DNA from 4 places in the Bacillus sp. H1a genome. Region 1 is predicted to be linked to each of the others. Evidence: riboswitches for the same ligand, from Rfam matches in the RefSeq annotation. Region 1 holds a riboswitch; each other region holds the start of a gene.
The links. A riboswitch is a leader RNA that binds a small molecule or an ion and turns the genes downstream of it on or off. The one in region 1 is predicted to bind thiamine pyrophosphate.
Positions count from the first base shown of each region.

Region 2: another riboswitch for thiamine pyrophosphate. It lies ahead of thiC (phosphomethylpyrimidine synthase ThiC); the one in region 1 lies ahead of tenA (thiaminase II).
Region 3: another riboswitch for thiamine pyrophosphate. It lies ahead of thiM (hydroxyethylthiazole kinase); the one in region 1 lies ahead of tenA (thiaminase II).
Region 4: another riboswitch for thiamine pyrophosphate. It lies ahead of U860_RS0124125 (MTH1187 family thiamine-binding protein); the one in region 1 lies ahead of tenA (thiaminase II).

Region 1 covers NZ_AYMH01000047.1:953-8,760, reverse strand. The annotation lists gene tenI (thiazole tautomerase TenI) at 1-87, opposite strand, end outside; gene U860_RS0122065 (ABC transporter substrate-binding protein) at 98-1,099, opposite strand; gene U860_RS0122060 (ABC transporter permease) at 1,096-1,848, opposite strand; gene U860_RS0122055 (ABC transporter ATP-binding protein) at 1,848-2,597, opposite strand; gene tenA (thiaminase II) at 2,566-3,261, opposite strand; TPP riboswitch at 3,351-3,453, opposite strand; TPP riboswitch at 3,514-3,626, opposite strand; gene U860_RS0122045 (SH3 domain-containing protein) at 3,877-5,034, shown strand; gene U860_RS0122040 (hypothetical protein) at 5,040-5,372, shown strand; gene U860_RS0122030 (DUF3965 domain-containing protein) at 5,614-6,765, opposite strand; gene U860_RS0122025 (CBS domain-containing protein) at 7,150-7,569, opposite strand; tRNA gene U860_RS0122020 (tRNA-Glu) at 7,709-7,780, opposite strand; tRNA gene U860_RS0122015 (tRNA-Asn) at 7,782-7,808, opposite strand, start outside.
Region 2 covers NZ_AYMH01000019.1:19,938-27,745, forward strand. The annotation lists gene U860_RS0108315 (LTA synthase family protein) at 236-2,164, opposite strand; gene U860_RS0108320 (YkvA family protein) at 2,693-3,058, shown strand; gene U860_RS0108325 (metal-binding protein) at 3,109-3,600, shown strand; gene U860_RS0108330 (DUF4870 domain-containing protein) at 3,653-3,970, opposite strand; gene lldP (L-lactate permease) at 4,269-5,927, shown strand; TPP riboswitch at 5,999-6,114, shown strand; gene thiC (phosphomethylpyrimidine synthase ThiC) at 6,227-7,808, shown strand, end outside.
Region 3 covers NZ_AYMH01000055.1:18,957-26,764, reverse strand. The annotation lists gene topB (DNA topoisomerase III) at 1-324, opposite strand, end outside; gene U860_RS0124170 (ABC transporter permease) at 757-1,710, shown strand; gene U860_RS0124165 (iron chelate uptake ABC transporter family permease subunit) at 1,700-2,671, shown strand; gene U860_RS0124160 (ABC transporter ATP-binding protein) at 2,665-3,423, shown strand; gene U860_RS0124155 (siderophore ABC transporter substrate-binding protein) at 3,498-4,445, shown strand; TPP riboswitch at 4,548-4,657, shown strand; gene thiM (hydroxyethylthiazole kinase) at 4,728-5,537, shown strand; gene thiE (thiamine phosphate synthase) at 5,551-6,210, shown strand; gene ilvA (threonine ammonia-lyase) at 6,317-7,525, shown strand; gene U860_RS0124135 (anaerobic C4-dicarboxylate transporter) at 7,594-7,808, opposite strand, start outside.
Region 4 covers NZ_AYMH01000055.1:9,264-17,071, reverse strand. The annotation lists gene U860_RS0124130 (methyl-accepting chemotaxis protein) at 1-1,454, shown strand, start outside; TPP riboswitch at 1,516-1,617, shown strand; gene U860_RS0124125 (MTH1187 family thiamine-binding protein) at 1,720-2,040, shown strand; gene U860_RS0124120 (ABC transporter permease) at 2,012-2,785, shown strand; gene U860_RS0124115 (ABC transporter substrate-binding protein) at 2,782-3,780, shown strand; gene U860_RS0124110 (ABC transporter ATP-binding protein) at 3,777-4,526, shown strand; gene U860_RS0124105 (ABC-F family ATP-binding cassette domain-containing protein) at 4,926-6,458, shown strand; gene U860_RS35690 (hypothetical protein) at 6,924-7,079, opposite strand; gene U860_RS0124095 (DUF1992 domain-containing protein) at 7,169-7,540, shown strand; gene U860_RS0124090 (thioredoxin family protein) at 7,551-7,808, shown strand, end outside.

The sequences.
Region 1 (7,808 bases):
AATCTCACTCTCAATTTGTATCCCTACATTCACTACCTCTTCGAATGGCATTTGACCATTTGAGATTACATGGAGCTCATTTTTCATATGCATTCGCCTACTTTAAAATGTTTTCGAATAGTTCATCGGCTGGAACAACCTCTTTCGTCATCCCTTTTTCTTTCAACCATTTATTTTGCTGCTCCCATGACTCTTTTGAATCTGATAAGAATGGTTCATCTTTCGTTTCCATCTTCTCTAATAAAATTTTCATACTTTCTTTTTCAACTTCTGGTACAAGTGGGAAGTTTTCTTTTTCTTGATGATTTAATAAAATATTTAGTGCTTCATCCGGATTTTTCTTCATGAAATCATAGCCTTTTTTCGCACCACGTAAAAAGGCTTGCAACGCTTCCTTATCCTTTTTCAAAGTTTTATCACCTGTTACAAATACAAGCTCATGATAATTCGGCACCCCGTAGTCAGCTGGATTAAAGTAAGCTGGTTCATGACCTTCATGACGCATAACAGGAACCTCATGGTTAATGTATGCCCCTGTTACAGCATCTACTTTTTTCGTAATTAACGCTGGTACTAAATCGAATCCAACATCGACTACTTTCACTGTATCTGGATTACCACCATCTTCTTTTACCATCGTTTTTAAATACGCTTCACTTAAAGGTGTTCCAGAATATCCAACTGTTTTTCCTTCTAAGTCTTTAGGTGACTGAATACCTGCTGATTTCAGCGATACAACATGATTTAACGGCGAACGTACGACAGCTCCAATTGATTTCACTGGAATGTTTTCATTTGCTCTTGCAATCACAACATCTGGCTGATAATACAAACCAACTGTCACTTTTCCAGCAGCTGCTAATGTTAATGGATCAGTCGGATTAGAAGGGAATTTAATATTCACCTTTACTCCTTCTTCTTTAAAGTATCCTTTTTCAATTGCGGCATAAATAAAGCTATGTACCGCATTCGGATACCAATCCAGCATTACTGTTATTTCTTTCTCTTTTTTACTCTTATCTGATGCTGAATTACTAGAACATCCTGTAATCATTGCAACTAATAATGTAAACACAAAGATGCGTTTTAATAATTTCATGAATGTTTCCTCCAACTAATGAATTTCCTTTCTAATATCGAAACAAGTATGACGAAGAAAATAGCTAATAATGATAACAATACAATTGGTGCAAATACCCCCGCTCCGTCTAACTGCGTCATCATTCTTTTACTGAAATATCCAAGCCCAGCTTGCGCACCGAGCCATTCTCCAATCGCTGCCCCAATAACGCTAAGTGGTACCGCAATTTTTAACGCTGAGAAAAAGTAAGGAAGAGCAGATGGCAACTTTAGCTTTAGAAAAACATCTTTTTTCGTTGCACCATACGTAACTAAAAGCTCTTCCCATTCTCTTTTCGTACTGCGAAGTCCATCATACGTATTGACCGCAATTGGGAAAAATGTAATTAAAACTGTGACAACAACCTTACTCCAAATGGTATATCCGAACCATAAAACAAATAGCGGCGCAAGCGCTGTAATCGGAATTGTTTGCGAGGCAACTAATAATGGATAAAATGCTCTTTCCATCCACGTACTCGCATTCATTAACATTGCTAGCCCTACGCCCAAGACGATAGAAATAACAACACCTATTAAAACGACATACAACGTTGCAGGTAAATGAACCGTAAATAATATATCTTTCAGCGCCCATATCTTCATTACAATTGCAGAAGGTGATGGCAAAATGTACATCTCATCTACAATTCTTGCTCCTACTTCCCAAGCAATAAGTAAAATTCCACTTAATGTGAGGGCAGGTAATAGCTCCTTCAAACGATTCATCATACAAGTACCTGCCTTTGTAACATACTAAGAAGCTCATCCTTAAGCGCTAACACTTCAGGCTTATGTAAATCTTTTCTTGTTCTGTTACGTTCAAGCGGCACAATTCGCTCAGTTAAAGTAGCTATCGGCTGCTGCTCTACAACAAAAATACGATTAGAAAGAAAAAGGGCTTCTTCAACGTCATGTGTAATAAATAAAATTGTTTTTTCCCACTCTTGCCATTGTTCAAACAACCATTCCTGCAAAGATGCCTTCGTTAAAGCATCCAACGCGCTAAACGGTTCATCTAACAATAATATCTCTCCGCCTGTTAATAAAGTTCGGATAAAAGATACGCGCTGTCTCATACCACCAGATAAATCTTTCGGATATTTTTTCTCGTACCCTTGTAAACCAAATTTATGTAACAGTTCCTTTGCCTTTACCTGTGCTTCTTTCTTCTGCACACCTTGGCACTCTAACGGTAAAGCAGCATTCTCAATAACTGTTCTCCATGGCAAAAGCATATCTTTTTGAGGCATATACCCTACAGGATGCCTCTTTGTTTCCATAAGCTCTATTTGTCCGCTGCTCGCCTCTTCTAAACCTGTAATAAGGCGAAATAAAGTACTTTTCCCACAGCCACTTGGTCCAATAATGCTCACAAACTCTTTTTCTTGTATATTGGCATTTAGTCCCTCTATGATTGGTTTTTCATCATAATGAAAGGAAACATTACGAAACTGTAGTATGTTCTTGCTCCTCAAATCCCCACATCTCCTTACGATAAGCCATATCCCAGAATAAATATTCAAATCGGCTGGAATATAAGAAAATCTCCTCTAATCGATCTAGCTCTTTCTCTGACTTCCCAACTGCCATTTCATTTAATAAATCTATTAACCAAATACAAAGGTTACCGTATTCTTCAGAACTATATCCTTGAATCCACTCCCCAAAGAACTCATGATCTCTTGCTCCAGGAATATCATTTAAACGCTTTCCAATCTCCCAATAGCTCCACATACATGGAAGTAAAGCTGCTATTAATTCTGCAAGTGTGCCATTTTGAGATACAGACATCATATAATTTGTATAAGCTAAATTTTTAGCAGATGGTTTTGCCGATTCCATCTCCTGGGCAGAAATCCCAAGTCTTTTTGCATATTGTTTATGAATCGTCATTTCACCATTTAAAATACCATCTATTTGCTCTGCAAATTTCGCCATAACTTGTGGATTCGTTGCCTTTACAACACCAATTGCATATAGTTTTGCATAATCCAACAAGTATAAATAATCTTGAATAATATAATACTGGAATTTATCTTTTTCTAAAGTGCTATCCCCCATACCTACTACAAACGGATGATTATGACTTTTCTCCCATACAGGCTGCACCGTCTCAAATAATCTTTCACAAAATTTCATTTATATTTCCCCTTCCTGTATATCTGTTTATCCCAATAAAAAAGCCACTTCTTTATATAAGAAGTGGCCACAGCAAATAAAAATATATTTTATTCGTTGTTCCACTTCCCTTCGCTAGTATTACCTAGATCAGGTCTGTAAGGGTTAAGGATTATTCCTCTCTCAGCACGAAAAGCACCCCTAGTGGTGTTAATATAAAATTTTCAAATAAAAAAGCCCCGTTTCTATACGCAAAGAAACGGGGACTCATTGTTAATGTCCGAATTGCTTCCCTACGCTAGCATAATCTAGATCAGGTAATGAAAAGGATCAAAGGCTTACGGCCCTCCTCTCAGCTGGCAACACCAGCTCTCCTAGCAAACTATAAAATTATCACTGTCAGTATAACATTGTCATAAGTCATCATCAACTATTTTAATTTTCTTAATTGCGCATTAAATCTTAACATGTTAAACAAATATAAATGCAGCTCCACAAATGATATATATATACGAATCTCTCTTCTAACATTATTTATATTGATTTCATATTACATTTATGTGAATAAGACCAATATATTGTATCTTTATACTATAATAAAATTACAACTATACAACTAGAGGAGGTCTTTATTACATGAATATGAAAGCTACAGCTTTAACAGCAACTACTATCGCAATTGCTTCGTTACTTCCTTATATGGGAGAATCCGATATACAAACAGCTGCTGCTAAGCAATCATCTAAAGCAAAAACGGGGTATGTAAAAATTGACAACGTTGCACTACATCAAAATAGCCATGCAGACAGTGCAATAATTGATAACATTCGATTTAATAGCCCAGTTACTATTCTTGAGACAGCTCAAGATTGGTATAAAGTATCCGTTAACAACAAAACAGGCTATATGAAAAAAGATGCAATTCTATTCAAAAAAAATGTTCAACAAAAGTATCAATATATCGTAAATGCAAACGCATTAAACGTTCGTTCTGAACCTAATACAGAATCTTCTATTCTAGATATATTGCCAAATGGTCAATTCATTACAATTCAAGGTGAACAAGGAGATTGGTACAAAATATTACATAACGGCCAAATTGGTTACGTACAAAAAACATTTGTATCTAATGGATCCACACCTCTAGTAAAAGGTATAACTGTACAAGGTTCTCCTTCTTATACTGTTGCAACACCCAAATTAAATGTGCGTAGCTCTGCTAGCACAAATAGTGCAGCAATCGGTTCTCTGCAAAATGGTACACAAATACAGGTAGTAGAAACAGTAGGAACTTGGTATAAAATTCGTTTTGGCACAGGATACGGATATGTGGCAAAACAATATGTAGTGCAAAATCAAGCGCAAGCTAAAACAACCGCTTCACCTTCATCAATTCCAGCAGTTTTCAAATTCCCTACCCAAGGGAAAATCAGCTCAACATTTGATATGCGCTGGGAACAAATGCATTATGGTATAGATATTGCAGCACAAGGCAACGTCTCTATTCAAGCTGCTGCTGCAGGTAAAGTTGTGAAATCTTATTATTCGGCTAGCTACGGCAATGTCGTGTTCATCGCCCATCAAATAAATGAGAAATTATATACAACAGTTTATGCTCACATGAAAGATCGTACTGTACAAGCTGGTGATCAAGTACAAACCGGACAATTACTAGGTCATATGGGAAATACAGGATATTCATACGGACAACATCTCCATTTTGAATTACATAATGGGGAATGGAATTTTGAAAAAACAAATGCAGTGAACCCACTGCCATATTTAGTTAGGTAAATTGTATGCCACGCAATATACCTCTCTTTATTGAATACCTGGCTTTTTTAGGTTTAATCTGTTGTTTAATCATTTATAATACGAACACTGTATTTTTGTCTATTATCATTGCTTTTGTTGCTTTAGAAATTATGATGGAATCATTCCAAGTTCAACTGAAACAAAAAATTGCCCATATTTATAATGCAATTTTTCTTTTGAGCGCTCTTATAACAAATATAGTTAGTAATGGTTTTTATTTATCTACCGCATTTCCTGTATTCTTTATGGCTGTTTTATTATTCATAGCTAGATACGTTAATGCTCCTAAAAACCAAAAACACGAACAAGAAGCTTAGAAAGAGGAGACACTGTGTACCAATCTTTCAAAGATGACCCAATGAAATATATATTGAATTTATATGAAAAAACGAATACTTTTTTTGGTATACAAGGCAGTTATACTGCTCAATTTTTTCTTTATGGAATGTTATTTCTTGTCTTAATTACTTTCTCCTTGTTTTACTAACAAAAAAGGATCTCACATAAAATTTGAGATCCTTTTTAATTTATATTAATTTTTGATATGTAAAGTCCTCTTTATCCACAAGCATATTTTTCATAAATAAAACTAAGATTATATTTTTTCTCTAAGCTCATTCTTTGTTCATCATCACACCAATAGAAAAGAATATCATGAATCGTTGCATAACGTTTATTTTTAAGAAATAGTTTAAAGAATGATGGCAAACAATCATGTAATTGTATAAATATATAATTGCGTAGTATTTCTTCTTTATATTCAATGCCCTTACAAATATACAGTAATTCTTCACAATAATATGCATGCTGCGGAACTTGAATCATTTCGAAAAATGGTACATAAGAAAGTAACTTTCCAATAAAATGATCGTATCGATCCATTAACCCTATCGTCATATGTTCCATCATTTCTTTCATCACATACAAATAATCGTCTACGTGCGTTGTCTTTAGTGGATCTAACCGATCAGAAATTTGAGACAGTACAGCTTTTTGACAAGCTATAACAGCTTGACTAGGCCCATAATATGATAGGAAATCTGTGCATTTACGATACTTGCGCAGTAAATCATTTGTATATAAATCATACACAAAAGTATTACAATATATTGCTAGACCCATCATATCACTATTTAGCTGTTCTTTTGATAGAGTCTTAGCTTGCTTACACATATAAAAAAACGTAAACTCCAATACTTCCTTATGAGATAATAAATGTCTACACTGCATTATACATTTCTCACTAAATTTAACTCTCTCCCAAATCCCTACATCTCCATTATCCAATTCACCAATACGATGTTTAATGATTAAATAGTTTAGAGCAACCGCTTGCGTCAAAAGATCCCATGTTTCATATTCCAATGAAGTTTGGACAAATTCGTCTAACCCTTGATCAATCATAAATGTATATGCTTCTTTATACCAACCAATCTCTTGGCATAAGCGAAGAATACGTACTAAAGTGGGAATTTCATCTTTATGAAACTGCGGTAAATCTTTCGCTTTATTCATTCCATATACGATGAAAGCCGCTAAATTTTCTTCTTTATAAAATTCTTTTTCTTTCCATACTAAAATAGTTCGCTCTTTCCCTTCACCTTTCGGATGACGCGGTACAAGCAAAGAAAATAACTCAGCGAAATTCCTTGGTTCTACGTATGTATCTGTAACCAAATTCCAATTCGGATCGCCCTGTACAGCCCTCATATAATTCCCCTTCCCTTTTTATCTACATAGGAAATATTAATTCCTTATCTCACCAAAATAGATTAATATTGTTATATTCAAAATCTATCATAATACTTATATCTATTAGTATATCACTTTTTATCTCATTAAAAATTATGAATCACAAATTTTAAAAAACTATCGAAAATATTAATCATGCATAGCTAGTATATAATCTTTCAGCTCTATCATGTTAACACATCACCTTTATCCATATAAAGTTAAAATGATGTATATTTTTTTTGTGTATACATTGAAGCTATACTCAGTGGGGCGTTCCAAGCAACGAGACTCCCACCTGCTCCCTTCGCTTTCACAAAGTTGTGAGGTGAGAATCTTGCCGCCCGCAAATAGCGGGATAAATTATTTTGTATGCTCTGATATTTCACTTAAAGCAAAACCAGCTTGGTCATCTGCTACTTCTCTTATAGCTAAATCTCCCAAGGCTAACATACCAACGAATTGACCACCTTCAACTACTGGCAACCTTCTAATTTGATGCTGTGCCATCAATTCTGTAGCTCTCTCAATAGAATCATCAGGAGAAATTGAAACGATATTTGTCGTCATTACATCTGTAATCTTATTAGATCCTGGATGTTTTTCAGCAATTCCACGCACAACTAAATCCCGGTCCGTCACAAGACCAATAACTTGTTCATTCTCAACAACTGGAATCATACCAATTGCTTCTTCCTTCATTTTTACAGCAGCCTCATATACATTATCTAGTGGTGTACACTGTACAATATTTGTACTCATAAGTTCTCGAACCTTTGTCATTATTCTATCTCCTCCTTTTAATACATACTATAGCTTTTCCTAAATTCCTTTATTTATTTCAGGAAGACAGCACAATAAAAAGAGGTTGAAGATATAGACATACTAAAAAAGAGTCAGCAAATTGCTGACTCTTTTTTTATGACCCGTACGGGATTCGAACCCGTGTTACCGCCGTGAAAGGGCGGTGTCTTAACCACTTGACCAACGGGCCATGGCTCCGCAGGTAGGACTCGAACCTA
Region 2 (7,808 bases), on a different contig from region 1:
ATGTAAACAAAACACTTTGAAAGACAATAATAAGAAAGTTGAAAACAAATGATGCGCATATTTCTCTAAGGGATCTTGTTGAAGATGAGAGATAAGAAATATGTGGAACCTTGTTTACACATTTTATTATAAAGATGCTTCATTAATGTAGTGTAAATATTCGGTGAAGGTTATGTAATTTTAAAGTTAATGTATAGAAGAAGTTACAGAGAGAAATATAAAAAAGAGGCTGAGATTACTCAGCGCTCTTCTTTTCTTCTTTAATAGTCGTTTTTACTTCACCAGTTTTGATCTTATTGCTTTCAGAGAAGCGAAGTAAGTCGCCTTCAATGATTTTGTCTGACATGTTCAGCTCATTTTGTGCACGATCAATAAGTGGTTGAGCTTCTTCTTTTGGTAATTGTACAACTTCACCAGTTTGGCGATCGTAGAATGTACTGTTTGTGTACATATACTTATCTGTAATGAAACTACCGTCACGAAGAACAACAAATCCTTTATTATCTGGTGAGAATACGTCATGACCGAATCGAACGTCATTAGTAGAATCTACACCAAGTAAATTTAGAATAGTTGGTTTAATATCAATTTCACCAGTTGGTTTTGAAATTGTTTTACCTTCTTTTTGACCTGGAACGTGAATAAACATCGGTGTTTTTTGTAAGTTCATATGGTCAAATGTAGTAATTTCTTCTTTTCCTAAGAACTGTGCCATTGCACGGTTATGGTTTTCAGAAATACCATAGTGGTCACCGTAGAATACAATTACAGAGTTGTCATAAAGACCTTCTGCTTTTAGACGTTCAATAAAGTGTTTCATCGCTTCGTCTAAGTAGCGAGCTGTTACCATGTAACGGTCAAATACTCCATCACCAGAATTGTATTCGTCGATTAATTTCGTACTGTCATCATAAGTGAATGGGTAATGGTTTGTTAAGGTAAGGAAGCGAGTATAGAATGGTTGCTTCACTTTTTTTAACATATCGATAGACTGATCGAAGTATTCGATATCTTTTAGTCCCCAGTTTAATTTTGTTTCTGGCGTAATTTTGTAGTCAAGTTCGTTGTAGTAACGATCATAACCAAGTGCCGGATACATAATATTACGGTTCCAGAATGTTGCGTTGTTTGCGTGGAATACTGATGTGTAATACCCTTGCTGACGCAAAATTTCTGGAGTTGCTGTATATTCGTTATTACCGTGTGTGAAGAATACAGCACCGCGGTCTAGTGGATATAGTGAGGTATCTACTAAGAATTCAGCATCAGATGTTTTACCTTGTCCAGTTTGATGGAAGAAGTTATCGAAGTAATAACTTTCTTTCGCAAATTGGTTTAGGAATGGTGTAACTTCTTGTCCGTTAACTGTCGCACCAATTAAGAATGTTTGTAATGATTCAAGAGAGACAACAATTACGTTTTTCCCTTTTGCAACACCATACATATTTGGATCTGGTTTACTTTGTGTTGTTTTCACGTAGTTTTCTGTTTCTTGTAATTTACTACCATCAGCAAATGCTTTTTGTGAACTTGATTTTGCTTGTAAGCCAAGGTCATATACTTGGTGTACGTATAATCCTAAGTTTTTAACAAGCATAACGCGGTCGAATGAACGAGTTAATAGTTCTGGACGTTCAGTTTCTGCAAGTCCTAGGTTTGCGAAGAAAATAGCAACTGTTGACACGAAGTATAGGGAACGCATCGGACGTGCTACACGCTCTGTCGGTGCAAAATTTTTCTTCTTCTTTAACAGAATGAAGAATACGATAATATCCGCAAATGCAAGGATAATTTTGAAGTTAAATAGTTCTTTCACACTAGAACCTAAGCTTCCGAAATTAGATGTTTGTCCTAGTACCGGTAAAGTAACGAAATCATTGTAGAATCCGTAGAACATTACGTTACCAACAAGAATGATTGTTAAGACAAAATTAATTCCCAGTGCTATATAGTTACGTTTTTTCCCCTTTGCAAATAATGCAAGACCCACAAACAGTAATGATGCTGCTAGTGGACTAAGGAATAAAATGAATTCTTGCATGAAAGATTCAAGTTTTAAATCGAAGCTTGTGCGTGTAATGATGTAGGTTTTTAGCCATATGGCCAAAGCTACGAATAAAGTGAAACGCACATTTTGAAATTGTGATTTCATGGTTTCTTTCATTCATTTCCACCCTTTCTCTATCAGGCTTGGTCGATTTTGGAGCGAAAGATGTTAAAATAAAAAATACATAGTTTTCTTGGCCATAATTAGAGTTTCTATATTCACCCATATACGACTTTAACTATGCATACCCTTTTGGTTTCTTGTGTTGCTCATAAGCATAACGTCATTTCTGTATTATACAACAAAATTCATTTCTGAGAAACACTATAACATTTTACATTTTTTGTATGTAGTTTGTCACTGCCAGAGAAAACTTTAACATTCGCTTATATGCTCGTCAACTAGAAAATATAACAGAAATTGAAAGTTTTTTGTTGAGAAATATGGAATGAAGAGTTTTAGGTGGCTGACTAGAAAACTATTATATGAAGGAAAATACGGGAAAATTAACGAACACTTGTTCTTTCTGTGTTTGTTTGTTACAATAAAATTTCATTGATAGATTATGTGTAATTTTGATGAACTTTTACTGATAACAATAACATATTGTAGCTTATTTCTTTTGAAGAATAGGGAGGCTTTTGAATGAAACAAAAATTTTCAGCTGAAGCGTTTTGGAAGAAAATAAAACATGTTGCAAAGCAGGCAGGGCAGTCGGTAATTTATGCGAGTTTATTATTGTTTTACGTTTTGCAAAGACCTGATGTTCCAAAACGAGTGAAAATTATTGTAATTGGAGCACTTGCTTATTTCATTGCACCGATTGATGCAATCCCGGATTTCATTGCTGGAATTGGTTATACGGATGATTTGGGTGCGTTAACGGCCGCACTATTACAAGCATCGATATACGTAAATGAAGATGTGAAAGATAAGGCACGAGTGAAGTTGGCAGAATGGTTTAGTTCGGATATAGACACATCATTTATCGATCAAAAATTAGATCAATAGGTGAGAACTGTCATAGGATGACAGGGCGAACGTAAGCGAGGAAGTGCATTATGCCATCAGGAAGAACGCATACGAAAATAAACTTAATATCTCTTCCAGTTGTTTTGTTTATGCTCGTTTCGTATGGATTAACAAATTTTGATTTTTTATTAACTTTTGCAATTGGATTTTTAGTAGGCACTTTCTTTTTAACACCGGATTTAGATACGTATAGTAATGCGTATAATAAATGGGGATTACTCCGCATTTTTTGGTATCCATATAGGAGCGTAATGCCCCATCGTTCCTTTTTCACACATACGATTATACTTGGTGATATTATTCGTATTGCATACATGTTAATCGTGTTTTATCCGTTTTTATTCCTATTAAATATGATAGCATTGGACGGGAATTTAATAGAAATTGCGAAGGAACATGAGGTTGAAATTGTAACGTTTGTAATGGGAATTGTAGTGGCGAGTACGCTCCACATTATAGCGGATAAAGTGAATACGCGCCGAAAGAAAATGATGAGAAAAAAGAAGAAACGCAGAAGATAAAGGACACTTGCAAATTGCAAGTGTCCTTTTTTAATTAAACGTTTGTTTAAAATTAAGCTTTCAGCACTTTAATACCTTTTACGATGTTCCAAATGAAGTAGTATAAGCTAATGATTCCGCAAATACATAAGACAATGATTGCTCCGATTCCAAGTGTTACATCAGGTTGTTCAGATCCAATACCCATAATTCCTAGAATAATTAAACCGATAAATGTAGCGATACTTGGAATTATGTGTGTCCATAGAGCTCGTTTCGCATGTGGCTTTGTTTCAGAATCGCCTACAATCCAAACGATAATAGGGAATAAGATAGGCGCAAATAGTACACTAAAGTATGATAAAGCTGCTAGTATTTTGTTTCCGTTCATATATATCACCTCATAAATAATGTCCGTTGTTATATTTTTATTATGCAGGAAATTTGTCTAGCTTCCTATCGATGAACCTTACAAGAACGTGACGTTTTTGTAAGATTTTCACGCGAGATAATAAAATTTTCAAAAAAATCTTTTTTAATGGAAAATGATATGTTAAAGTAGAAATGAAACTTAGTGAAAACGTTTTCTTAAACGTTTTTTATTTTTAGGTTAAAAGGTATGATGACCTGATAGTCTATTGATAAGGTTATATTTTATTTAAAAGGGGATTATTGAGGGGGAGAGAACAATGAACACATGGACACAAGTTTATGACCCATTCGGTAACATTTGGATTTCCGCAGCGGTCGCACTTATTCCAATTATCTTTTTTTTCTTAGCTTTAGCAGTTTTACGCATGAAGGGGTATGTGGCAGGATTTATTACAGTTGTATTAACAATTTTGGTGGCGTTATTTGCGTATAAAATGCCGTTCACAAAGGCAATGACAGCAACCGGGTATGGTTTCTTATACGGATTATGGCCAATTGCTTGGATTATCATTATGTCGGTATTTTTATATAAAATTTCTGTGAAAACAGGTCAATTTGATATCATTCGTGCATCTGTATTATCAATTACAAATGACCATCGATTACTCGTTATTTTAATCGGATTTTCATTTGGAGCATTTTTAGAAGGGGCAGCAGGATTTGGTGCACCAGTAGCGATCACGGCAGCGCTTCTTGCAGGTCTTGGATTAAATCCTTTATATGCAGCAGGTCTTTGTTTAATCGCAAATACTGCACCAGTAGCGTTCGGAGCAATGGGGATTCCGATTACAGTTGCTGGACAAGTAACAGGCATTGATCCGCATAAAATCGGACAAATGGCTGGACATCAATTACCGTTCTTATCTTTATTTGTTCCATTCTTTATCGTATTTTTAATGGACGGTTTTAAAGGAGTAAGACAAACGTGGCCTGCTTTATTTGTAGCGGGTAGTTCATTTGCAATTACACAGTTTATTACAGCGACGTTTTTAGGGCCAGAACTTCCTGATATTACGTCAGCACTTGTAAGTTTAGTAAGTTTATCGCTATTCTTAAAAGTTTGGCAGCCGAAAGAAATTTATCAGTCTAAAGAAGCGAATAGCGAAGTAGCAGCAACGACGGTGACATCTATGCCGAAACTAACAGTAGGAAAAGTAGTAAAAGCATGGTCTCCGTTCATTATTTTAACTGTGATGGTAGTCATTTGGAGCCAAAGTTTCTTTAAAGCATTATTCGCTCCAGGCGGCGCTTTAGAAAGTCTTGTATTTAAGTTTGAAATTCCAGGCTTGCACAATTTAGTAATGAAAGCAGAGCCTATTGTAAATAAACCAACACCTTATGAAGCAATCTTGAAATTAGATATTTTATCAGCGACTGGAACAGCGATTTTAATTGCGTGTATCATTTCTATCTTTATTTTGAAAATGAGTGCAAAAGATGCAGTAGCAACATTTAAAGAAACATTAAACGAACTGAAAATGCCAATTCTATCTATTGGATTCGTATTAGGATTCGCATTTATCGCAAACTATTCTGGTTTATCTTCTACATTAGCGTTAGCGCTAGCAGGAACTGGCGGACTATTCCCGTTCTTCTCACCATTCCTAGGCTGGATTGGCGTATTCTTAACAGGATCAGATACGTCAGCGAACGCACTGTTCTCGAATTTACAAGCAATTACAGCGCAGCAAGTTGGCGTATCTGAAGTGCTTCTCGTTGCAGCAAATACAACAGGTGGTGTAACAGGTAAAATGATTTCTCCGCAATCGATTGCGATTGCTTGTGCGGCAGTTGGTCTTGCTGGAAAAGAATCAGATCTGTTCCGTTTCACGGTGAAACATAGTTTATTCTTCGTTATTATTGTTGGGATTATGACGTATGTGCAGGCTTATTATTTGACTTGGATGATTCCGTAAACAATAAAAGAATTAACCTTTGCATTTTTCAGATTATCGTGTATGATGGGAAAGTATTGAAAATTAAATCAGTGATAAACTAGGGGTGCCTAACGTATGCGTAGGCTGAGAGAGAAGCGTGTGAACTTCTTAACCCTTTGGACCTGATCTGGCTCGTACCAGCGTAGGGAAGTTAACGGCTTTACATAATTATGTCTTTATGAGCCAGGTCCTTATTTTTTTATGGACCTGGCTCTTTTTATTTTGGCATACGCTGGCCATATCTCGTCCTTGTCACGAACAGGGGGGCAATAAAGGTTATGAAACAGTCTGTTTCAGCTGAGCAAATTGAATTGAAATCGAGTTTACCAGGGAGTAAAAAAGTATATGTGGATGGACCACGTGAAGGTATGAAAGTACCGATGCGCGAGATTGAACAAAGCGACACGAACGGCATCCCAAATCCGCCAATCCGTGTGTATGATACGAGTGGCCCTTATACGGATCCTGAGTATAAAGTGGAGTTGGAAAAGGGGATTCCAACGCCGCGCCACTCTTGGATCATCACGCGTGGTGATGTGGAAGCTTATGAAGGGCGCGAAATTAAACCCGAGGATGACGGTGTAAAGGTGGCTTCAAAACATACACCTGTTTTCCCGCAAATGAATCGCAGGCCGCTTAAAGCGAAGCAAGGTGCAAATGTTACGCAAATGCATTATGCACGTAATGGCATTATTACATCTGAGATGGAATATGTTGCGATTCGTGAAGGGGTAGAGCCAGAGTTTGTTCGTAAGGAAATTGCGGAAGGACGCGCAATTTTGCCAGCTAACATTAACCATCCAGAAGCAGAACCGATGATAATTGGACGTAATTTCCACGTGAAGGTAAATGCAAATATCGGAAACTCAGCTGTCTCGTCTTCCATTGCAGAAGAAGTAGAGAAGATGACATGGGCAACGCGCTGGGGTGCGGATACGATTATGGATTTATCTACAGGTAAAAATATTCATACAACACGTGAGTGGATTATTCGTAATGCTCCGGTACCAGTTGGAACAGTGCCAATTTATCAAGCGCTTGAAAAAGTAAACGGGATTGCAGAAGATTTAACGTGGGAAGTGTATCGCGATACGTTAATCGAGCAAGCGGAGCAAGGCGTTGATTACTTTACGATTCACGCTGGTGTATTACTTCGTTACATTCCAATTACTGCAAAGCGTACGACAGGTATCGTTTCCCGTGGTGGTTCTATTATGGCGCAGTGGTGTTTATTCCATCATAAAGAAAACTTCCTATATACTCATTTTGAAGAAATTTGTGAAATTATGAAGCAGTACGATGTTTCGTTCTCTCTTGGAGATGGGTTACGTCCAGGTTCCATTGCAGATGCAAACGATGAAGCACAGTTTTCAGAGCTTGAGACACTTGGTGAATTAACGAAAATTGCTTGGAAACATGATGTGCAAGTTATGATCGAAGGACCTGGGCATGTACCGATGCATTTAATTAAAGAGAATATGGAGAAAGAACTTGATATTTGCCAGGGCGCGCCGTTCTACACACTTGGGCCGTTAACGACTGATATCGCACCAGGTTATGACCATATTACATCAGCAATTGGTGCAGCGATGATCGGCTGGTTTGGAACGGCGATGCTTTGCTATGTAACACCGAAAGAACATTTAGGTTTGCCGAACAAAGATGATGTTCGTGAAGGGGTTATTACGTACAAAATTGCTGCGCATGCGGCCGATCTTGCGAAAGGGCATAAAACGGCTCATCAGCGTGATGATGCACTTTCAAAAGCACGATTTGAATTCCGTTGGCGCGATCAATTTAATTTATCTTTAGATCCTGAACGTGCGATGGAGTATCATGATGAAACGTTGCCAGCAGAAG
Region 3 (7,808 bases), on a different contig from region 1:
ACGGCCAGCGTCTGTAGCTATAATGATTTCACTTACATCTTTTCTAAGTAGCTGGCTTTTCACAGCGTTAAATTGTTTTCCTGTTTGTTTAATTACCGTTAGTTTTAAACGCTCAGGTAGCATTGGTAAATCTTCTAAATTCCACTTTTTATATTTTACATCATAGCTTTCTGGATCTGCTAATGTAACGAGATGGCCTAAAGCCCAAGTAACAATATATTTACTACCTTCAAGGTAGCCGTTTCCTTTTTTATCACATTTCAGTACACGTGCGATATCACGTGCAACAGAAGGCTTTTCAGCAATTACAATACTTTTTGCCATTTTAAAAACATCCTTTCAAATTTCCATACGTTAAATATAGCATACATCTTTGCTGGATTCAGTTATGCTACAGGTTTGAAATATTTCCGATTAAATGAATGAGGGAGGATTTACGTATATAAATAAAAGTTTGATATAAATGTCAGATTTTTGAGTGTATACGTTGACATTGTAAATGAATTTCATTATCATTAAAGGGGGTTACCAAAATATTGCCAAAATAATATATGGGAAAGTTGATTAATACATATAAATTATGTTCTTAATTGATAATGAAATTCATTTTAACCATAAGAAGGCAAGAAAAGGTTTTACCAAAAGAGTTATGATTTCTATCATTCTATAAATAGATGAGGGGGATAAAATGATAGGATTATAATCTGTTTAAAATCAGATGATGGCGACAGAACATAATCTGCACCATGAATAACTATGAAAAAAAGATATTTGTTTATTATGCTTATTGTTTTATCGATTGCTTCTATTTTCATTGGTGTAAAAGATATAAGCCTCATGGATATTGTGCATTGGGATCAAGATAAAATGCAGGTGGTATTCATTAGTAGGTTGCCACGTTTAATCAGTATTATCGTTGCTGGTGTGAGCTTAAGTATAAGTGGCTTAATTATGCAGCAATTGAGCAGAAATAAATTTGTATCTCCGACAACTGCGGGTACGATGGATAGTGCGAAGCTTGGGGTGTTAGTGTCGTTAATGTTATTTACGACAGCGAGTCCTCTTGAGAAAATGCTTGTTGCATTTGTCTTTGCATTAGCTGGTACATTTTTATTTATGCAAATTTTAAAGAGAATTAAGTTTAAGGATGCGATATTTATTCCACTTGTAGGGATTATGTTTGGGAACATTATTAGTTCCGTTACAACATTCTTTGCTTATAAATATGACTTAATTCAAAATATCAATTCCTGGCTACAAGGTGACTTTTCAATGATTATGAAAGGAAGATATGAGATTTTATATTTAAGTATCCCGCTTGTAATCATCGCCTTTTTATATGCAAATCGTTTTACTGTTGCTGGAATGGGAGAAGACTTTGCTGCGAATTTAGGGATGAATTATAATCGAGTACTAAATATTGGACTTGTTATCGTTTCTTTAATTTCCGCGTTAGTTGTTTTAACTGTAGGAATGATTCCATTTTTAGGGCTTATTATTCCGAATATTGTTTCTATTTATCGCGGAGATAACTTGAAGAATAGCTTACCGAACACTGCCTTGCTAGGAGCAGTTTTCGTACTAGCTTGCGATATACTTGGCCGGGTCGTAATTTATCCGTACGAGATTTCTATTGGTCTTACAGTAGGAGTAATCGGAAGCGGAATTTTCCTTTATTTATTGATGAGGAGAAACGCATATGCAGCTTAGAAAACAAAGAAATTATAAGATGATTTTGGCATTACTAGCCATTGTATCAGTTATAGTCATTGGGATATTTTTATTTATTAACTTAAATATGAACACATTAGATTATGCCTTGCCGAGAAGAGGTAAGAAATTGTTAGCGATGATCATAACAGGCGGAGCGATTGCATTTTCGTCAATGATCTTCCAAACGATTAGTAATAACCGTATTTTAACACCGAGTGTTATCGGTTTAGATTCACTTTATATGTTTATTCAAACGTTTGTTGTATTTGTATTTGGATCACAACATTTCACGATGATGAACACAAACGTAAACTTCCTTATATCAGTAAGTTTAATGGTGATTTTCTCACTATTTCTTTATAAGTTTCTGTTTAAAAGAGAAGGGAATAATATTTACTTCCTACTTTTAATCGGATTAATATTCGGTACATTCTTCCAAAGTTTATCGTCCTTTATGCAAGTGCTCATTGATCCAAATGAGTTCCAAATTGTACAAGGGAAAATGTTTGCAAGTGTAAATAATGTAAAAACAGAGCTACTAGTAACGTCTATCATTGGAATTGTATTGGTTATTGCTTATGTGTATAAAGAGCTGAAATTATTAGATGTACTATCACTCGGAAGAGATGAGGCAATTAATTTAGGAGTAGATTATGACAAAGTCGTGAAGAAGCTTTTAATTGTAATTGCAATTTTAGTATCTATTTCCACAGCGTTAGTAGGACCCATTACATTTTTAGGACTGCTTGTAGTAAACGTTGCACGTGAATGTTTGCATACATACAAACACAAATATTTAATAATAGGTTCTATCCTTATTAGTATTATCGCCTTAGTAGGAGGACAATTGATTGTTGAAAGAGTGTTTGAATTTAACACGACTTTAAGTGTCATTGTTAACTTTGTTGGTGGCGTGTACTTCATTTATCTTCTATTAAAGGAGAGCAAGTCATGGTAGAAGTAAGAAACATATCAAAGCAATATGGTAATAAAAATGTTGTTGAAGATGTCTCTATTAAAATAGCAAAAGGAAAAATCACATCTTTTATTGGTCCAAATGGAGCAGGGAAAAGTACGGTTCTTTCTATGATTAGTAGGTTATTAAAAAAAGATGCTGGTGAAATCTACATTGAAGATAAAGAAATTGGGGAATGGAAGAGCGATGAGCTTGCTAAGAAAATCTCAATTTTAAAGCAAACGAATCATATTAATTTAAGGCTTAGCATTCGAGAATTAGTTAGTTTCGGTAGATTTCCATATTCACAAGGTAATCTGACAAAGGAAGACTGGAGCCATATTGAGGAAGCTATTCGCTATATGGAACTTGAGGACATCCAGCATAAGTATTTAGACCAACTCAGTGGTGGGCAGAGGCAAAGGGCGTATATCGCAATGGTTATTGCTCAAAATACAGAATACATTTTATTGGACGAGCCACTGAATAATCTAGATATGAAACATTCTGTACAAATTATGAAAGTACTGAGACGACTTGTTGAAGAGCTTGGAAAAACGGTTGTTATCGTAATTCATGATATTAATTTTGCTTCTTGTTATTCCGATCATATCGTTGCTTTGAAAGATGGAAAAGTAATGAAAGAAGGTCCAACGAGCGAAATTATTGATAAAGCTGTTTTAAAAGATATTTATGATATGGACATCCATATAGAAGAGATATCTGGAAACAACATTTGTATTTATTTTTCATAAGAGGAAGTTATTTTTGATGGTGTAAATGTGCTATCGATTTAAATAATTTTAAAAATTTTATTGAGGTGATTGAAGTGAAGAAATTAGCGATGCTATTATTAACTTTCATGCTTGCTATTGTCGCTGTGGCATGTAGTAATGGTGCTTCTACTGACAAGAAGACCGAGGCAAGTGAAAGTAAATCAAAAGAAATTACGATTAAGCACAAATTAGGCGAAACGAAAGTTAAAACGAATCCGAAAAACGTTGTAGTATTCGACTTCGGTTCATTAGATACATTAGATAAACTAGGTGTTGACGTGGCTGGTGTGCCGCAAAAAAGTGTACCAGAATACCTTTCTAAATATAAAGATAAAAAGTATAAAAACGTTGGTGGTTTAAAAGAACCAGACTTCGAAAAAATCAATGAAATGAATCCGGAATTAATTATCATTTCTGGACGTCAAGCTGATTCATATAAAGAATTCGAAAAAATTGCTCCAACAATTTACGTAGAACAAGATACAAAAGAATACATGAAATCATTTAAAGAAAACACAGAAACATTAGCGAAAATCTTCGATAAAGAAGATAAAGCGAAAAAAGAAATTGCAGCAGTTGAAAAAGACGTGGCAGAATTAAATGAAAAAGCGAAGAAAAGCGATAAAAAAGCTTTAGTTATTTTAGCGAACGATGGTCAAGTAAGTGCATACGGCCCTCAATCTCGCTTCGGTATTATTCATGATGTGTTTGGCGTAACTCCTGTTGACCCAGAAATTAAAGCAGATACACATGGTAATAAAGTTTCATTTGAGTACATCCTTGAGAAGAACCCTGATTACTTATTTGTAATTGATAGAGGCGTAGTAACTGGCGGGAAATCTTCTGCTAAGCAAGTTGTTGAAAATGAACTGGTAAGTAAAACAAACGCTGTGAAAAACAAAAACGTAGTTTACCTTGATGCAAACTACTGGTACTTATCTGGTGGCGGACTTGAGTCTGTATCAGCAATGGTGAAAGAAGTATCAAAAGCTATAAAATAATAGTATGAAAAGAGTGATAGGATTCCCTATCACTCTTTCTGTATAAGAAAGTAAAGAACTTGTTATTTCACTAGAATGAGAGTAGACTTTGAAGTAGTTGAATAAAAAGCACATGGGAGTTTGCGGATGCAAACTGAGAGTATGACTAACCCGTCATTGACCATTTGAACCTGTTGGATAATGCCAGCGTAGGGAGAGTGTAAAAGCACATGTTCAGACACTTTGCATACGCAAAGTGTCTTTTTGTGTATCTCCCATCATTAAAGTTAGGAGATGAATAGAATGAATGTACAAGAAATTAGTAAAATAGTGGAACTGGTAAGAGAGTCTAATCCACTCGTGCATAATATTACAAATGTCGTTGTAACAAACTTTACAGCAAACGGTTTGTTAGCATTAGGAGCATCGCCTGTAATGGCATATGCAAAAGAAGAAGTAGCAGAAATGGCTAGTATTGCTGGCGCACTCGTTTTAAATATGGGTACACTTCGCCCCGAAGAGGTAGAAGCGATGTTACTTGCTGGTAAATCAGCAAATATGAATCATGTACCAGTACTATTTGATCCAGTTGGTGCAGGAGCAACTTCTTATCGAACAGAAGTTGCAAGGCATATTCCAGCTGAAATAAATTTAGCGATAATTCGCGGAAATGCAGCAGAAATAGCTAATGTTATTAATGAAAAATGGGAAATCAAAGGTGTAGACGCTGGTACTGGAAATGGTAATGTCGTAAGTATTGCAAAACAGGCAGCGGATGAATTAAATACAGTTGCTGTGATCACTGGAAAAGAGGATATCATTACAGATGGAGAGCGGGTAGTTCTTATTCGCAATGGCCATAGCATTTTAACAAAAGTTACTGGAACAGGCTGTTTATTAACTTCTGTAATAGGAGCATTTGCAGCAGTTGAAAAAGATTATGTGAAGGCAGCTGTCGCAGCAGTAACATTTTATGGAGTAGCTGCGGAACTGGCAGCAGCCAAAACGGTAGAAAAAGGACCTGGTAGCTTCCAAATTGAGTTCTTAAATCAATTAGCGAATACAACTTCAGAGGATATTGAGAAGTATGGAAAGATTGAGTTTGTACAGTAAGGAGGGGAAATAGATGTCGCGTATTACAATGGATGAAATGTCTAAATTACTACCAGTATATTTTATTATGGGTAGTAACAATTGTACGAAGGAGCCACTGCAAGTATTGAGAGAGGCACTAGAAGGCGGTATAACACTTTTTCAATTTCGTGAAAAGGGAGAAGGGGCTTTAACTGGTGAGAAACGTATTCGTTTTGCGAAAGAACTACAAACACTTTGCAAAGAGTATAATGTGCCGTTTATTGTGAATGATGACGTTGAATTAGCTCTTGAATTAGATGCAGACGGTGTACATGTTGGACAAGATGATGAAGGAATAACATCTGTTCGTGAAAAAATGGGAGATAAAATTGTTGGAGTATCTACACATACAATTGAAGAAGCACGCTGGGCGATTGAAAACGGAGCTGATTATTTAGGAGTTGGTCCTATTTTCCCAACGAGTACGAAAAAAGATACGAAAGCAGTTCAAGGAACGAAAGGGCTAAAGTATTTTAGAGAACACGAGATTACAATACCGATTGTTGGTATTGGCGGAATTACAATTGAAAATACAGCTTCTGTTATAGATGCCGGTGCGGATGGTATTTCGGTTATTTCTGCGATTAGCTTAGCTGATTCTGCGTATGAAAGTACGAAGAAATTAGCTGATGAAGTAAATAAGAGTTTGTAAGAGAAGATCATGTAGCATAAAATGCTACGTGATCTTTTGTCGTATAAAACAAAATATGCCGCTTAAACTAGTATGTATAAACATATATTGTTTCGGAGGCGAAGGTATGATTGTATTCCAGGATATTATAACTGCTTATGAGAAAATGAAGGGTATTGTACATATGACACCGCTAGATTATTCGAGCACATTTAGTGAATTATCACAGAATGATGTTTATTTAAAGCTTGAGAATTTACAAAAGACAGGTTCCTTTAAAGTACGTGGCTCTTATAATAAAATGGTTTCTCTTGAAAAAGGTGATTTAGAAAATGGTGTTGTTGCGGCATCTGCTGGAAATCATGCACAAGGGGTTGCGTATTCTAGTAATATGCTCAGTATTCCTTGTACGATTGTAATGCCAAAAGGTGCACCGTTAAGTAAGGTGCTTGCGACGAAAAGGTATGGTGCTCATGTGGAATTACAAGGTGATGTATTTGACGATGCATTAGCTTACGCACTAGATTTAAAAGAGAAGACAGGAGCAAAATTTGTACATCCATTTGATGATGAAGCAGTAATTGCGGGTCAAGGGACAGTCGGATTGGAAATATTAAAACAGCTTGAAGACGTAGAAGCTGTTATTTGTCCTATTGGAGGCGGGGGATTAATTGCAGGAGTTGCGATGGCAATTAAAGAACAAAAACCATCAGTAAAAATATATGGTGTGCAGACACTTGCTTGTCCAGGAATGAAACAATCACTTGAGGAAAAGAAAGTAATAACGGTAGATTCGGCGCCAACCATGGCAGATGGAATTGCAGTTAAAAGGCCAGGATATTTAACTTTTGAACTTGTACAACGTTATGTGGATGATGTGTTTTGTGTAGATGAAATGGAAATCGCTCGGACGATGTTAATGCTTCTTGAGCGGAATAAATTGTTGGTCGAAGGGTCCGGTGCGAGTTCATTGGCTGCTTTGCTTTATCAAAAAATCCCAATAAGAGAAAAAAAGGTCGTATCCGTACTAAGCGGTGGAAATGTCGATGTAAACTTTATTTCACGTATTATTGAGCATGGAATGGTTGAAGCAGGGCGTTTCGTTCATATTGCGACAACGATTAAAGATAAGCCAGGGTATTTGCAACACTTACTCGAGGTTGTAACAAGTTTTGAAGCGAATGTATTAAATATATATTTAGAACGAATTGGTACAAAGGTATTTCCAGGATATGCGCAATTGCACTTATCATTAGAAACTAAAGATAGAAATCATATTGAAGAGGTATTGAGTGGTTTAAAAAAGAAAGGGTATGCTGTAGAAGTTATCGATTGAAAAGATTTAAACAAACGTTTGATTAAAAAAGCACAAACCCCTTAAAATCATAGGTTTGTGCTTTTTCTTTAAAACATAATTGAAATTAAGAGCATTCCAATTCCGATAGAAGTAAAGGTTGCGATCAAGCCAGGAATCATAAAGCTATGATTTAAAACATATTTACCTATACCAGTTGTACCAGTGCGATCAAAGTTGATTGCAGCAACGATTGTTCCGTAGTTTGGAATAAAGAAGTATCCATTTACTGCAGGGAACATCGCAATAAGTAATGCTGGTGGAA
Region 4 (7,808 bases), on a different contig from region 1:
TTGGACAAACGTATGTTGTTGGAGCGAAAAAAAATGAAAAAGGTGAGTTACAAATCGTCGGTTTGTCTACAGGTTTAGCAAATGTTGTTGAAGTAAAGCCGGGAGACTATTATAAACAACCAGATCGTTGGATGAAAGCATATGATAAAGTAATGAGCACGAAAAAAGCAAACATGACAGAAGTATATGAAGACGAATTAGGATCATGGGTAACGATATTAGAGCCAATTAAAGATGGAGAAGATAATATTGTGGCAATTGTTGCAGCCGATGTAGATGCCTCTATTGTTCCTAGTACAAAGGAAAAATTCATTATACAAGGTTTAATGTTTATTTGTATTTCTGTTTTAATTGCAACTGTTATTCAATTCTTAATTGTACGTAACGCACTTGCTCCATTGCGAGATTTACGTGAAGGATTGCGCAAAGTCGGTGAAGGTGATTTAAGTATTAAATTAGAGGAGAGACCAGATGATATTGGTATTATTAATGCGTATTTTAATAATACCATCGAGAAGTTTAAAGGAATTATAGATAAAGTGAAGCAGACAGCAGAACAGGTTTCCTCATCTTCACAAGAATTGTCAGTGAGTACGAAAGAGAATAGCATGGCAGTTCAAGAGATCGTAAGTTCTATGGTTGAGTTAAGAGCTGGCGCTCAGTCACAAGAAACTGCAGTACCACAGTATTTAGGTATTGTATATGAAATGGAAGATAAGATGGAAGAGATAACGAATGCTGTAAAACAAATGGCGAAAGAGTCTGAAGGTATGGAGCACCATTCAGTAAAAGGAAATGGTGTTATTGAACAGACGATTAATCAAATGAACATAATACAAAATGCAGTACAAGATTTATCTTCTATCATTTATTCTTTGGAAACAAGATCAAAAGAAATTAGTGATATTGTAACTGTAATTACAGGTATTTCAAATCAAACTAATTCGCTAGCTTTAAATGCTTCTATTGAGGATTCACGTGCTGAGGAAACCGGAAGGGGATTTGCCGTTGTTGCTGATGAAGTGCGTAAATTAGCAGAGCAGACGGAAGCATCAGCAAAAGATATAGCGAAATTAATAGGGGAAACACAAGCTGAAACGGAAGAAGCTGTTGTTTCAATGCAAAAAGCTTCAAAAGAAGTAGAATCAGGAATTAAACTTGTTCAAAGTAGTGGTGCTTTCTTTGAACAAATTTCAAGGTCAGCACAATCTGTTACAAATCAAGTTAGAGTTGTTTCTAGCAATTCAAGTGATATATTGCAAAATAGCCAAAATATTGTTCGTGTTGTAAATGAACTATCACTTATCGCAAATACGTATGCGAATAGTAGTAGTAATATTGAAGAAAGTATGAAAGAACAGGAAATGTCTGTACAAGATATTGCTGAATTAGCTAGTTCTTTAAGCTGGCTTTCACAGGAGTTACAAGAGTTAATTGGGGAATTCAAAAGTTAAATGAAATGATTATACATGCTTTTGTTTGTTCAATAAAATAAATCATGCTACAATGAAAACGAATTAAGAACCGGGGAGCCAATTGGCTGAGAGGATGTAAGTATACATCGACCCTCAACCTGATCTGGATAATGCCAGCGTAGGGAGTTACTTTAAAGTGATGTAGCATAAGTTATTATAGAATAACTTGTATACAAGGCTTTCCTACATGGTAGGAAAGCCTTTTCTTTTTTTTGGAAACATATTTTGTAAGGGGGATTTTATTATGTCACAACAAGTTACAATTTCATTTTCAGTAGTACCACAAGCGAAGAACAAAGATGTGTATTCCGTTGTTGATAAAGCAATTGAAGTTGTACAACAGTCGGGAGTTCGTTATGAAGTAGGGGCAATGGAAACAACGTTGGAAGGAGAATTAGATGTACTTCTTGACGTCATTAAACGTGCGCAACAAGCTTGCGTCGATGCTGGAGCAGAAGAAGTTATCACTTCTATTAAAATTCACTATCGTCCAAGTACGGGCGTAACGATTGACGAAAAGGTTTGGAAGTACCGTGATGAATATGCAAAACCAGAAGCGATCTAAAATAATTACAACAATTTGGCTTATCCTTCTCATTGCTATGTGGGAAGGATCTGTTTCATTATTTAAAATTGAGCCGTGGATTTTACCGAAGCCATCAGCAATTGTGCAAGAGTTAATTGGAATGAAAGATTTACTATTACCGAATACAGTGCAAACGTTACAGGAAGTAATAATTGGGTTGTTTTTTGCAATTATACTTGGGACGAGTATTGCTATCATTATGGATGTTATCCCGTTATTTCGGATTTTAATGAATCCGTTGCTAGTTATTTCGCAAACAATTCCAATCGTTGTGCTCGCTCCATTATTTATTATTTGGTTTGGGTACGGAATGTTGCCAAAAGTAATGGTTGTTATTCTTGTTTGTTTCTTCCCAATTGCCCTTAGCATTTTAGAAGGTTTCCAAACGGTAGATAAAAATATGCTGAAACTGTTACAAACAATGAAGGCGACGAAATGGCAAGTTTACCAGAAAGTAAAGTTGCCAGCAGTGCTCCCATACTTTTTCTCAGGTTTAAAAATTGCAGTTACATATAGCGTAATGGGGGCAATTATCGGAGAATGGCTCGGTGCAAGTGAAGGGTTGGGGGTTATGCTTACGAGAGCTACAAAATCCTTTTTAACTGCTCGAGTATTTGGTGTTGCAGCGATTATCGTCATGGTGACATTATTCCTGTACTTTATTGTTGAATTTATGGCAAGAATAACAGCACCATGGATATACAGAAAGGGCGGCAGAAAATGAAAAAAGGTTTAAAAATTATGTTAGCTGCATTATTAGCAGTTGGTGTTGCCGGATGTAATGCGGCGAAGAAAGAAGAGAGCACAAGCAAAGAAAAGAAAGTGAAAGTCGTTTTAGATTGGTTCCCAAATACAAACCATACTGGTTTATATGTGGCGAAGACTAAAGATTATTATAAAAAACAAGGGTTAGATGTAGAAATCATTCAACCAGGTGATAATGTTACGGCCGAACAAATGATAGCTTCAGGAAAAGCTGATTTTGCGATAAGTGCACAAGAAAATGTAACATTGGCTCGCGTTGAAGGTATTCCTGTTGTGTCGGTCGGTGCAATTATTCAACATAATACATCTGCTTTTGCATCGTTAAAGAAAGATAATATTGCTTCAGCGAAAGATTTTGAAGGTAAACGTTATGGTGGCTGGGGAGGACCAGCAGAAGAAGCGACGTTAAAGACAATTATGGATAAACATCAAGCTGATTTTAATAAAGTTGAAAAAATTATTCTTGGACAAACAGATTTCTTTAAATCAATCGGTCGTGATGCAGACTTTGAATGGATTTATTATGGATGGGATGGAATTGAAGCGAAGCGTCAAGGAAAAGAGTTAAATACAATTATGGTAAAAGACTTAGATCCAGCACTCGATTTCTATAGTCCTGTCATTATTACAAGTGAAAAACATACGAAGCAAGATAAAGATTTTGTGAAAAAGTTTATGACTGCAACGACGGAAGGTTATAATTTTGCAATTAAAGAACCGAAAGAAGCTGCTGATATTTTAATTAAGGCTGTTCCAGATGTGAATAAAGAATTAGTACAAGAAAGTCAAAAGTGGTTAAGTACAAAGTATCAAGATGATGCAAAAGCGTGGGGAGTACAGAAGGAAGAGATTTGGACGAATTACATGAATTTCTTATATGACAACAAAGTTATTAAAAAGAAAATTGATGTAAAAGATGCTTTTACAAATGAATTCCTTCCAAGTGAAAAATGAGTGGATTACAAATAAAAGATATTGTAAAAGCTTTCGATGGAAAGAATGTATTAGCAAATATTAGTGCTTCCATACAAGAGGGAGAGTTTGTCTCCTTTGTGGGCCCAAGTGGTTGTGGAAAAAGCACATTATTAAATATGATTGCGAGTGTTGAACAACCAACGAGCGGAGAAGTGTTTTATAACGAGAACTATGTAAAAAAACAAGATGTTGTTAGTTATATGCCACAACAAGATTTATTACTACCGTGGCGATCTGCTTTGCAAAATATAGTTCTTCCATTAGAAATCGAAGGGAAGCCTAAAAAACAAAGGCTGACAGAAGGAATGGAAGCATTAAAGCAGTTTGAGCTAGATGAATATGCAAATCATTACCCAGATGAGCTATCAGGTGGAATGCGTCAAAGAATTAGTTTCCTTCGCACATATTTATGTGAAAAGCCAATTATGCTACTCGATGAGCCTTTTGGAAAATTAGATGCATTTACAAAAATGGAAGTACACAGTTGGCTTTTAAATTCTTGGCATCAAGAAAAGCAGACAATTGTTATGGTTACACATGACTTAGATGAGGCAATTTTGCTTTCTGATCGCGTATTTATTTTATCTCAAAGACCGGCATCAATTGTTGGAGAGGTACAAGTGAAATTACCTCGACCGCGAACAATGGATATGTTAACATCTCTGGAGTTAAAGAAAGATAAGGAAGAAATTTTAAGAGTATTGGCTCCTTATATGAAAAAATAGAAAAAGCCTCTTAACAGTTTTAGTATAATTACTGTTAAGAGGCTTTTTTGCAGAACATGAAATGAATAAGAAGGAACAAAAGGAAAAATAGCGAATAGAATATAACAGAGTAGTTTATACTCGTAATATAACAAATGTAAAAGGAGTGAAAGGATAAAATGACTTTATTGACTGTTCTTCAAATGGTTTTAGCTTGATATGGGAGAAGTCTGCCCATTTTTAAAGATTAAGCTAAATTGAAGACAGCAGGTAAAGAACCTTAATCCTTTTTTACGATAATAAATTGTAATGGGTAAGGTGTATTCACCTTACCCATTTTTATATGTACAACTAAATAAGTCTTTATGCTGTTGTTCTCTCTATTTAGCTTATGAACTATAAGTAGAGGAGAGAGATAAAATGAGTATATTAACAGTAGAAAATGTAAGCCATTCATATGGTGAGAAAACTATTTTATATAATGCATGTTTTCGATTATTAAAGGGCGAACATGTTGGGTTAGTAGGGAAAAATGGAATTGGAAAATCAACATTGTTACGCCTGTTAACAGGAGAACTTATACATGATGATGGGAAAATTGAATGGTTTCCACATGTGAAGGTTGGCTTTTTACAGCAACATATGGATTTACAAGAAGGTATAACAATTGAAGAATACTTGCAAAGTGCATTTTCTAGTTTGTATGCGATTGAATGTGAAATGTTAAAAATTACAGAAGAGATGGCTATAACGGAAGAGATAGGGAAACTATTAGTAAAGTATGGCGAGCTACAAACGATACTTGAAGGTTCTAATTTCTATCAAATTCGTACAGAAATTGAAGAAGTAGCAACCGGTTTAGGCTTGTTTGAAATAGGGATGGAAAAGGATGTTTCAAAGTTAAGTGGTGGTCAGCGGACAAAGTTATTACTTGGAAAACTCCTTTTAGAAAAAGCGGATGTTTTATTATTAGATGAGCCAACTAACTATTTAGATACAGCGCATATAGAATGGTTGCAATCGTATTTAAAAATGTATGAAAAAGCTTATATTATCATTTCGCACGACGAGGCATTTTTGAACAATATTACGAATGTCATTTATCATCTAGAAGAACGAAAGGTTAAGCGCTATGTAGGAGATTATGAAGCCTTTTTGCAAAGTTATCAATTACAAAGGAAACAATTACAAGCGGCGTATGCGAAACAACAAAAAGAAATTGCACATTTAGAAACCTTTATTCAAAAAAATAAAATTCGAAAAGCGAAACAAGCAAAAAGTCGTGAGAAGGTATTAGAGAAAATGCAAAAGGTGGAAAAGGTTAACGATGTACCTCGTGCGCGTTTTGATTTTAATGTTTATACTGAGCCAGTGAGTCGTATATTACAGGTAGAGAAACTGAAAATTGGTTATGGTGAACCGTTATTTCCAGAATTGGATTTTCAAGTAAAAAAAGGGGAAAAGATTGCAATTGTTGGTCATAATGGGGTTGGAAAAACAACAGTGTTAAAAACATTACTAGGACAAATAAAGCCGTTAAGCGGTTCAGTTTTTATTGGTGAACGGGTAAAACCAGCTTATTTTGCACAAGAGGAATTCGCTTCAGAAATAACTGCACTAGAAAGAGTATGGGCAGGGAGACCAGATATGACAAGAAAAGAAATCCGACAAGCATTAGCAAAGTGCGGATTGAAAGAAGATCATGTTTTAAAACCTATCCATTTATTAAGTGGAGGGGAACAAACGAAAGTACGATTATGCGAACTTATCGTAACTCAAAGCAATGTTTTAATTTTAGATGAACCAACTAACCATTTGGATACAGAGACTAAGATGGCTTTGCAGGAAGCGTTAAAACAATATAAAGGTACGGTTTTAATTGTTTCACATGAGCCCTCTTTCTATAAAGCGTGGATAACAAAAGTATGGAATATTGAAGAATGGAACGTTTAAAAATAATCACAAAGAAAAGGCATTAGCTTTTATGAGCTAATGCCTTTTCTTTGTAATTAACATGATTTTCGAGAATTCTTACATGAGAATTGTATGAAGAAGCACTCTTATGGTGCGCTTATAAGCGTGCTTTTTCTGCGATTATATTTATAATAATACTAGATGCCTTTCCCTAATAGGCCACTATCTTTCTTTGTATATATATAGATAGTTTGAAGTGGAATAAAAATTATTCCTATATGTAAAGGATAATGTGATTAGTATGGGAAGACAATAGTAATTAAAGGAAATTCATGTAAAATTCAGCTGAGCTTCATACAAACTTCATATTAGAAACTAAATATAAATATAATAGATTATTAGAATGTTTATTTTTTACTTTTTATAAAATTAAAAGTTTGAATTTAGGAATTAACGTTAAAACCTAAATCCAAACCTTATTGAAATAATTAAATAAGGTTACGTTTAGTTTTCACTAATGACTGCATTTAAAAGTTCAGCAGGATTTCCTGTTCCTGCGCCTCTGATTGTAACGAATCCACCCGGAGGAATTTCGCCACTCCACCCTACATTAGTAATTACATAACGATTATTTGTTTTACTACTAATTTTAGAATCCAAAACTTGTGTGTCTTTGCTATTGCGTAATGTAGCAGAAAACTGAAATTTCATGTAAAATAATAGTAAAAATATGTAAAGGAGGGAATAGTGTGGATGTGTTTTTGAATATTGCTGAAGAAAAAATTCGTCAAGCAATACGGAATCGAGATCTCAATAATATTCCGGGAAAAGGAAAACCACTACAATTAGAAGACCTTTCAATGGTACCTCCAGAATTAAGAATGAGTTATAAAATATTGAAAAATGCGGGTATGATTCCACCAGAAATGGAATTGCAAAAAGATATATTAAAAATAGAGGATTTAATCGCTTGCTGTTATGATGAGGTTGAGAGAATAAAATTACAAGAAGAACTAACAGTAAAAACTTTGCGTTTTCAGCAGTTAATGGAAAAGAGAAAAATTAAAGACAATTCAGCATTTCGTATGTATCAAGATAAAGTATTTCGCAAATTACGTTAAGAGGGATAAGATGAATCATTTTCAAACGGTAGAAGAATTAGCGACATATATTGAAGAACAGCAGTTAGTACTTCTGTTTATAAAAACGGAAAATTGTGGTGTTTGTGATGTTATGTTAAGGAAAGTAAATTATGTATTAGAGGGTTATGATTATGTAAAGAAAGTAGAGGTTTTACTACAAGACATGCAAGAGATTGCGGGTCGATATTTAGTATTTACAGGGCCGACAGTTCTATTATTTCATGAGGGGAAGGAGATTCTTCGTGAA